Regions from separate parts of the Chryseobacterium scophthalmum genome, predicted to be linked through region 2. Evidence: riboswitches for the same ligand, from Rfam matches in the RefSeq annotation. Region 2 holds a riboswitch; each other region holds the start of a gene.
What was found. A riboswitch is a leader RNA that binds a small molecule or an ion and turns the genes downstream of it on or off. The one in region 2 is predicted to bind cobalamin.
Positions count from the first base shown of each region.

Region 1 (3,285 bases), on a different contig from region 2:
GATGAATGGGGAAATCCTAACAACAAAGCAGCCTACGATTATATGAAATCTTATTCTCCGTATGAAAATATTGAGAGAAAAAACTATCCGAACCTCCTTGTTACAACAGGATTGCATGATTCTCAGGTACAATATTTTGAGCCTGCAAAATGGGTAGCCAAATTAAGAGATTTAAAAACAGACAAAAATGTTTTATTCCTAAAAACTGACATGGAATACGGTCATGGTGGAGCTTCCGGAAGATTTGATTATCTGAAAGATATTGCTTTGGAATATGCTTTCATGTTTAAACTGGAGGGAATTGATAAGTAATTTAGCTCATGCAGATCTAGCAAATTTTAAAGATCATTAAAATAGAAATCTGCGAAATCAAAATGATCTGCGAGAAAAATATAATTAAATAAATTTTAAAGATTTAAAATAAAAAAACAAAAAGAAATAAAAAGATAATATAGAAACTATGAGAAGAAAAATAGTTGCAGGAAACTGGAAAATGAACAAAAACGTCATTGATGCTCAACAATTAATGATTCAATTACTAAGCTATAAAAACAACAATACAACCAACTGTGAAGTTTGGATCGCACCGCCTTCTTTATATTTAATGATGGCAAAAGATATCTTCGAAAAAGACGAAATCGGAGTTTTCTCTCAAGATATGAGCGAATATGAAAGCGGAGCTTACACAGGTGAACTTTCTGCAGATATGTTGGAATCTATCGATGCTACAGGTTCTTTGATCGGTCACTCTGAAAGAAGACAATACCACGGTGAGAACGACGAAAGCTGCAATAAAAAAGTAAAATTGGCTTTAGATAAAGGTTTAATTCCTGTTTACTGTAATGGTGAAACTTTAGAGCAAAGAAAAGCAGGACAGCATCTTGACGTTGTAAAAACACAGACTGAAACTGCACTTTTCACTCTTTCTGCAGAGGAAATCAAAAAAGTAGTTATTGCTTACGAACCAGTTTGGGCAATCGGAACTGGCGAAACTGCAACTCCGGAACAGGCGCAGGAAATTCACGCTCACATCAGAGGAATTATCGCAGAAAAATATGGAAAAGAAGTTGCTGACGAAATTTCTATTCTTTACGGAGGTTCTGTAAAGCCAGATAATGCTAAAGAAATTTTCTCTCAACCCGATATCGACGGTGGTCTTATTGGTGGAGCTGCATTGAAATTGGAAGATTTCTCAAAAATTATTGAAGGTTTTAATTAAGAAATAATTCATATTAAAAAGTAAAGACATATCATTTGGTATGTCTTTTTTGATTAATTCAACAAAATAAACATTTAATAAATAATTATTGTTCAACATAATTTTAAAATTATTAAATTTTCATTAAAACAATAATCAATTTTTAAATAATATCTTTGCAAAAGTTTAAGGTTGAACCCAAGCGTTCATTAATAGGGAATCAAGTGAAGTAAAATAATTCTTGAGCTGTACCCGCAACTGTAAGCTATTCAACTTATTATTAAGTACACCACTGAACTTCAGGTTTGGGAAGGTTATAATAAGATGCAAGCCAGGAGACCTGCCTTAGATTAATTTCAACTTTCGGGAATAAAAGTTTATGAGATCAAATCTTCGGATATTTTTTCATGACTGTTTTTTTCCTGCAGTGAAGTTTCGGGAACAAAACTTTAAATTTAATTATATCATGAAGAAAATCTATTTTCTTATTCTTGCATTTGTATTTTCATTTACAAATGCCCAAACCGAAGGCGTTTTAGTACTCAACGAAGGCGGTATCGGAAGTAGTACTGCAGAAGTATCTTTCATCGACAATCAATCGGTTGTCACCAATAATTATTTTAAACTTAAAAACAATAATGCAACATTGGGTGATACTGGTCAGGACATTAAGGTTTTTGGTGATAAGATTTTTGTAGTTTTAAATTATTCCAATACAATAAAAGTCATAAACAAGTCTGATTTTTCATTGATTACAACGATTTCAACCAATCTTGCCAACCCAAGATATATCGCTTTTAGCGGAAATAAATTCTATGTTACCAATTGGGGAAACAATACCTTGACAAATTACGTGTCGGTTTACGATCTTACAACTTACGCTCACGAAACAAATATTCCTGTAGGAAATGGTCCTGAAAAAATCTTTGCCAAAAACAATAAACTCTATGTTTTATTGAAAGGAGGTTACGGATTGAACCATTTTATGGATGTCATCAACACTACAACCAATACTGTAGAATCGCAGGTAAATGTAGGAGACTCACCCAACAGTATTTTTGAAAAAGACAATTTACTGTACATTATGAGTTCGGGAGATCCTTACCTTCCAACTTCTTTCGGAACATTGACGGTTTATAATACGACAAGCCAGACTACGGTTTCGAGCACAACATTTCCGGTAGGCGTAAAACCATCTTATATGGATACCGACGGAACGAATATTTATTACATGAATGAAGCATCGATCTACAAAACACCAATTGCTTCACCGTCAATTAACACCTCTCCTATTGCAGTTACACCAATTACCGTAAACAGTTATGGAACTGCATACGGATTTAATGTTGTTAATAATAAAATCTATGCAGCCGATCCTTCAGGATATATTGCGGCGGGAAAAATTTACACTTACGATTTACAAGGTAGTTTATTGAATACTTTTACAGTAACTTCATTACCTAATCAAATCATTGCGTATAATAATGCATCTCTTTCTACTATTGAAAGCACAAAAACATCAAAATTAATTGTATATCCAAATCCTACAAGTGACAGATTCTTTGTACAAGGCTTAAATTCTGGAAATATTCAGGTTTATGATGTAAACGGAAGAATTGTCATCAATGAGAAATACAATGAAAAAGGAATTAATGTAAGCGCATTATCTAAAGGCGTTTATGTCGTAAAAATTACAGATAAGAATATCAACTTTAGCGAAAAGTTAATTATTAAGTAATTTTTAAAATGAAAAAGGCATCAAGTTTTCTATTTACTTTCATCGTTGCGCTGTATATGTCACAATTTACAGCCAACGATGTAAAGTTTTTTGTAGGTACAGGTTCAGAAACGGCATATTTTGTAGCCGATTTTAAAGATGGTACTGATGACAGATCATATGTTTGGGGCGTGAAATTCAATCCCGGACAAAATATTACCGGTCCGCAAATGCTGCAGATGATAAAAACTGCAGAACCAGCATTTGATTACGGAACAAGTTTCGGAGGAGGATTTTTAGATAAAGTTCAGTTTAATGATCATTTTGCACAGTCTGTACCCGATTATTGGAGTTTATGGGCAGCTGACAA
Region 1 is NZ_FSRQ01000003.1:337,370-340,654, reverse strand. It holds gene BUR17_RS16575 (S9 family peptidase) at 1-312, shown strand, start outside; gene tpiA (triose-phosphate isomerase) at 461-1,219, shown strand; cobalamin riboswitch at 1,371-1,560, shown strand; gene BUR17_RS16565 (YncE family protein) at 1,665-2,936, shown strand; gene BUR17_RS16560 (T9SS type A sorting domain-containing protein) at 2,945-3,285, shown strand, end outside.
Region 1: linked by a shared signal. The riboswitch ahead of BUR17_RS16565 (YncE family protein) and the one ahead of BUR17_RS08190 (acyl-CoA thioesterase) in region 2 are both predicted to bind cobalamin.

Region 2 (3,285 bases):
AAAAGTAGTAACCGAAATTAAAACAGCTATTAAACAACAAACTGATAAAGGCTTTATTATTTCGGATCATCAATATCATGATGTTTTGGATATTTCAGATGATATTTTTCTTCTTTCTGATGGTCATTTAAAACCAATTAAAGATTTAACAGAATTGAAAAGGTTTAATTATCTTCCAAAAAATATTTAATTTATATCTTTGAGCTATAAATATTCTTTTCATCATGACTTTCATCCACAAAGCAATCTATTTATCGGTATTCTGTATTTTTTCTTTTAGTTTGATCAATGCTCAGAATAAAGTTCCTTTTGGCGTAGTAAAAGCCGAAGAAGGTTATGCAATGGTGCGTGTACACAAAGAAGATTACCGTAAAATTGTTGACAAAATCAGGATGAAAAGAGGAGATGTTTTTGTTTATGTAAAACCTGCTCCGGGAGAAACTGAATGGATCTGGATAAAATATCCTGAAAAAGAAGAGCTCCCAAAGCCTTTTGTGAGATATGACAGTCTTAATAAAGAAGGAATGGTGAATAAAGGTCGTATTGCATTTATCGATCAGCTTCCAAAATTTACTCCGGTATTATCTAAAAACGGAAGATCGATTACTTTTACAGACAATAATAATCAGAAAATACCGACTGCTCAAAGAACAAAAGTGGTAATTGATATTTATCCATCAAGTGCAAAATTTAAAAAGCAGGAAAAAGATGCCGAAGGAAATATCATTAAAATAGACAAACAAAAAACCTGGGGACTCGGAAAGGAACTTCCTGAAGATTTAAAAGAAATAAAATCAGTTCGAGTACAACAACCCGGAAGAGGTTCTGTTTTTGTAAGAGAGGCGATTAAAAATATGTTTAATCCGACGATGGACTTTGAAAACATGGGAGTTACTTCAATTGATGATGACCATATTTTTCTTTATATGATTAATGGTTCGGGTGAACACCGATACACTACTTTCTGGACAATTAAGGAAGGAAGAGCAATCAGCCAGATTATTTACAGCAACCCTGAATAATTCTTTACCATATATTCTTTTATTATTCTTATTTTTGCAACCGAAAAGTCTTTAGCTTTTGGCGTATCGCTTTATGCTACTATTTTTCGAGAAATTGGTTCTGTTTAACTACAGATTAAAAGGGAATCGTGTGAAAATCACGAACTGTCGCGCAACTGTAAGTAACCGAAGTCTTTATAAAAAGCCACTGTGCAAAAGCATGGGAAGGAATAAAGATGTTACAAGTCAGGAGACCTGCCTATTTCTTTAGACAAAAACTTTCGCGATTTGAAGTTGATTGATCTTATAGTCTTTTCAGGAATTTCATGTTCCTGAATAATTCTGTTGGTTCCAATATCATTTCATTTTCGCTTTAATTAATAATGAAATATGACTACAGAAGAAAGAATTCAATCATCGGAAACCAGAATTTTCAAAGCCGTTTTCCCTAATACCACCAATCATTACGATACTCTTTTCGGAGGAACAGCCATGCAATTGATGGATGAAGTTGCCTTTATTACCGCAACAAGATTTGCAAGAAAACGCGTGGTAACCGTAAGCAGTGATAAAATCGATTTTAAAAAACCTATTCCTGCAGGAACAATTGTAGAATTAATCGGAAAAGTTTCACACGTTGGAAAAACGAGTATGAAAGTGAATGTTGAAATCTATACCGAACAAATGTATTCTTACGAAAGGGAAAAAGCTATTGTGGGAGATTTTACTTTTGTGGCGATTGATGAGTTTAAGAAACCAATTCAAATACTATAAATAAAGAATTTCGGCGACCTTCGGTCGCCGAAATTTAACGTTAAATTCAAATGTTTTTTTTTGCAGTTTCGGCGGGCCTTTGGCCCGCCGAAACTTTTTCATTTTATTAAATTATCTAAAAATAAATTTCAAACAATCGACTCGAAATCTGTGGGAATAAAAAATTATCTCAAAACTTTTTCAGAATCCAAACTTAGGTTAAGCAAGGTCTGGAAAGCCTCTCCCATTTCGTCAGAAGCTCTGCTGATTGCATTTTCAAGCATATTTCTTATTTGAAGTTCTGTTACTTTTGCTTCCGTCCAGCTTTTTCCGGAGGTGTAAGAATTAAGAATGAAAGGCATAATTCTGTCGATGGCACAAGCAAAAATGGCATCGGGAGTTTGTTCTTCTTCAAATTCAAGCCAAAGATTAAAAAATTCTGAACGGATAGGCTCGTCTAAAATTCCGAAAATATTCTGAGCAGATTGTTTTTCTCTTTCAAATTTCCCAACCATCGCTGCTTCGTCAAAAAGAAAAGTATCACCCGCTTCAATTTCCACCAAATCATGAATTGACAGCATTCTGATCACTCTCAACAAATCGATATCGGCTCTGTTTTTGGCGTAAGGAAAAAGAATTTGGGCTAAAATGATAATCTGCCACGAATGTTCGGCAGTATTTTCTCTTCTGGAATCATCTGCATTGTAATTTCGTCTCTGCACATTTTTTAATGCGTCTACTGCGAGGATAAAATCAATTTCTTTCTGTATTTTCATTTTCTTCTTTAAAATATCGTTCTCTAGGATAGATTGTTGTTTTTGCAAACCACTTGTAATCTATAAATTCTCTCTTTACGGTTGTCACTTTTTTAGAATCTCTCTTGTCTTCTTCAAATTCTAATACTTTTAATAGTCCTCTCTCGGGAACCAATAAATATTCTGAGGTAAGATTCCAGCAACATCCATTTTTTTGATAAGCAATAATTCGTTGACGTTCTGGATCTGTTTTAAACATTCCAGAATTTGAACGCACAAGATTTGTCAATTCATCATTCAGCACAAACTGCTGTTTAAAATTATCATTCAAATATACTTCATAAAAAGGACTTTGATGATTGGTATTTCCGTTTCTAATGGCAAGATCTTCCGCTCCATCAAAATTAAAATCACCAAAAACAACCGAATTTTTCAACGAATCAAAAACAGGTTTTTGGTTTTCATTTAAATCTAAATAAAAATCACTTGAAGAGAAACTTTGATATTTCTTCATTGTATTCTTATCGTAAAGATCAACTGTTGCTTTCCCACTACATTTCCTTTCAGTACACGTCTCTATGTTGACAACAACATTAAAACTTTTGGAAACATTGGCTAACTCAAAATAATTTTGCGCACTACAAAGTCCTCCTAAAGAACGAATGTCATTAGAAATTTCTTGTAATTCATGGTTTGTAGTTTTTATAATTCTTCGAATTAAAACCCGAAAAATCTATAACAAATATAAAAATTTAAGCTCAAATATTCAGTTTATT
Region 2 is NZ_FSRQ01000001.1:1,820,328-1,823,612, forward strand. It holds gene BUR17_RS08180 (ATP-binding cassette domain-containing protein) at 1-190, shown strand, start outside; gene BUR17_RS08185 (SGNH/GDSL hydrolase family protein) at 225-1,022, shown strand; cobalamin riboswitch at 1,101-1,278, shown strand; gene BUR17_RS08190 (acyl-CoA thioesterase) at 1,392-1,775, shown strand; gene BUR17_RS08195 (HD domain-containing protein) at 1,940-2,530, opposite strand; gene BUR17_RS08200 (XAC2610-related protein) at 2,508-3,023, opposite strand.

Region 3 (3,285 bases), 390 kb from region 2:
GCGCAAAAAAATTCAAAAATTTATACTGATAATCTACATTCGAAGTAAACTTATGCAGCGGAACATACATCAGCTGTTTTTGATTTTCCAGATCAACAGATTTTGTGTAAACATAGCCGGCAATTAGCTTTAGAGAATGATTTTCATTAAAGTTTTTTTGATAACTAAGCTGAGATTCTAAACCGTAAGATTCTACTTTCTCAGTATTAAATGCTGCCCAATAGCCAAATGCAGTCGGAAGCCAACGAATCATATTGTCTATTTTAATATAATAAGGAGAGATACTTAGTTTAAACCCATTTAGGCTAAATTCCTGATTTAAATCTGCCTGAATCGAAGTTTCCGATTTCAAATTAAGATTTCCTCCTGGTTCCCAATATAAGTCATTAAATGAAGGGAATCTGAAGTTTTTTGATAAATTTAAATTAACCTGATACCAATTATTGGCTTTCCATTTTCCTGAGAAAGAGTAGAGAAGAGGCGAGCTTATGTCTTCTACAAAATTCTGTTTGATTCCAGCTTCAAAACGAAGATTTGGTGTTGCAAAGTATCTTAATAAACCTGCAACTGAACCCACATTTCTACTGACATCTTTTAGCTCTGAAGTTCCTAGACCTTCTCCTTGATTTTGTTGAAATTCTCCAATGACGTTGATATTCAGTTTAGGAATAATGAAATAATTGAAATCATTTTTAAAAATGTAATTCTTATTAATTCCACCACTTGTAAAAGGAGCATTATAAATTCCGAAATATTTGAAATTATCTTCTGTGTAAGCCGCTTTTAAGCTGTTAGAAAATTTAGATTTGTCAATATCCCAAGAGACTAAACTTCTAAAAGTTTGTGCTTTGTAGCTGGTTTTATCCACATTTTCTGCAAGGATCCTGTAGTTCTGGGTCGCATCATAAAACTGACTTTGCCAGGAAATCGTCTGGTTTTTTGCAATCTTATATGCTGTACCTATATTGAAAGTTGTATTGTAAAACTTTGCGTTTCTGTTGATATAATTATTTTTTTCGGGAACTTCATAATCATTTTGGCTGATCAAATAATTTCCTGAAACTTTAAAGCTGAATTTATCGTTACTATAAGCTGCTTTCAAAAAATTATTATAAGTTCCAAACGAAGCAACTTCAGAGTTAAGTACTCCTTTAAAGCCTTGGTTAAAACTTAATTCATTATTTAAATGGATACTTCCTCCAATCGCACCACTTCCGTAAATAACACTTCCGCCACCAGATTTTATTTCAACCTGATCATATCCGAAAACTGCAATATTATTAATGTCACCCTGTCCCAAAAACTGAGAATTGATATTGATTCCGTTCCAGACAAAAGCAGTCTGTTGTGCTGTTGTTCCCCGAAATGAAGGTGAAGAAACAGCTCCACGACCATTTTCTTTAATATAAACAGGCGACTGAAATCGTAAAACCTCAGAAAGATTCGAAGAATTTTTTTGAATATCTGCAGGAGATAATGTCGTCAAAGAATGAAAAAGTTTTACCTTTTTCATTTGGTTGTCGAATACAAATACGGTGTCAATATTTTTTTCCTGACTGTAATAAATTGTCAGGCAAGAAGACACTGAAAGTAGGGTTAATGCTCTTTTTAAAATCATATCATATCTGCCTTTCCTCCGAAAGCAATTCTATTATTAATATTAAAATTCCGGCAGGTCTCCTGACTTTCGCTTTGCTACACCTTCCCGTTTTGGCAGTGGTTTTTTGTAGAAATTGATTATGCGATTTACAGTTGCGGGGACAGCTTGGGAGTTTCACCCAATTCCCTCTTAGTTCCAATCTCTTGGAAACCAAAATTTTTGCAAATATAGTTTTTTTGAAAAGAAAGATTAAATTTTATTAAAGCTAAAGTAAAACCTTACAATTGATTTAAATTAGAAGATTTTCACCGTAAAAGAAACAAAATGTTTTTAGACTTTACTATTTCCAAAAGTTAAGAAAATAACAGTTTCACATTCTTTATATTTCTTTTTCAGTGGTTTCTTTATGATAAAAAAACACAGATTATATTTTCAATAATCTGTGCTAATTTGTGTAATCCGTGGAAAGTTTCTACAAAAATGTTCCATCAAAATAAAATGGAAGCAAATCTTTTATAGAAGTTACTTTTATAACCTCATCATTTAAGTTAGAAAAATAAAGTTCGATATTTTCGTTTTGCTTTGTTTCGTATTCTATAATACTTTGTCGGCAAGCTCCACATGGCGGAATTGGTGGGTTTTTCTCTGAAAATTCTTTTGGTCCGCCCACAATAAAGATCTTTTTAATTTTTTGATCTGGGAAATTTGCTCCAATCCAAAAAAGAGCAGTTCTTTCTGCACAAAGCCCGGAAGGAAAAGCTGCATTTTCCTGATTGTTTCCTGAGAAAATTTCACCATTCTCCAACAAAACGGCACAACCTACAAAAAAGTTAGAGTAGGGTGCATAAGCGTTTTCTCTCGCCTGAATTGCTTTTTCAAAAAGGCTGTTTTCTACTTCTGAAAGTTCGTTCCTGCCTTTGAAATGTTCGTAATCGATTTTTATATCTTTTTTCATTTTTTGTCTCCGTAAAAAAGGGGCATAAAAGTAAACCTTTTTAGTGACGTGGGCAATACGTTATAATCTTGCCAGATTTTGTATTTTTAATTCTTTAAAAATAATTCAATGTTATATTCTCCTATAAAATTTAGAAATGTAGAGTTTAAAAACCGTTGGGTAATGTCTCCAATGTGTATGTATTCCTCAGAAAATGGGGTTGCCAATGATTTTCATTTTGTGCATTACGGAAGTCGTGCTCAAGGCGGAACCGGACTTCTCATCGTTGAAGCGAGCGGGGTAGAACCGAAAGGAAGAATTACCAATCACTGCATGGGAATTTGGAATGACGAACAAGCTGCAGAACTTCAGAAAATTGTAGAATTCGTCCATAAAAATTCAGAAAGCAAAATAGGAATTCAGATTGCTCATGCTGGAAGAAAAGGTTCTACATGGGAAAATAAACAAATCTCTTTGGAGGAAGGTTGGGAAACGCTTGCACCGAGTGCGATTCCGTATCATCCGACAGAAAGAATTCCACACGTTTTGACTTTAGAAGAAATAAAAGAACAGGTTCAAAATTTTAAAAATGCTGTGAAAAGAGCAGTAAAAGCAGGTTTTGATGTTGTTGAAATACACGGAGCGCATGGTTATCTGATTCATCAGTTTTTATCACCGCTTTCTAATGTGAGAACAGACGAGTACGGTGGAAGTTTTGAAAACAGAATAAGATTTTTACTGGAAATTGTAG
Region 3 is NZ_FSRQ01000001.1:1,428,774-1,432,058, reverse strand. It holds gene BUR17_RS06425 (TonB-dependent receptor plug domain-containing protein) at 1-1,618, opposite strand, end outside; cobalamin riboswitch at 1,654-1,830, opposite strand; gene cdd (cytidine deaminase) at 2,073-2,555, opposite strand; gene namA (NADPH dehydrogenase NamA) at 2,664-3,285, shown strand, end outside.
Region 3: linked by a shared signal. The riboswitch ahead of BUR17_RS06425 (TonB-dependent receptor plug domain-containing protein) and the one ahead of BUR17_RS08190 (acyl-CoA thioesterase) in region 2 are both predicted to bind cobalamin.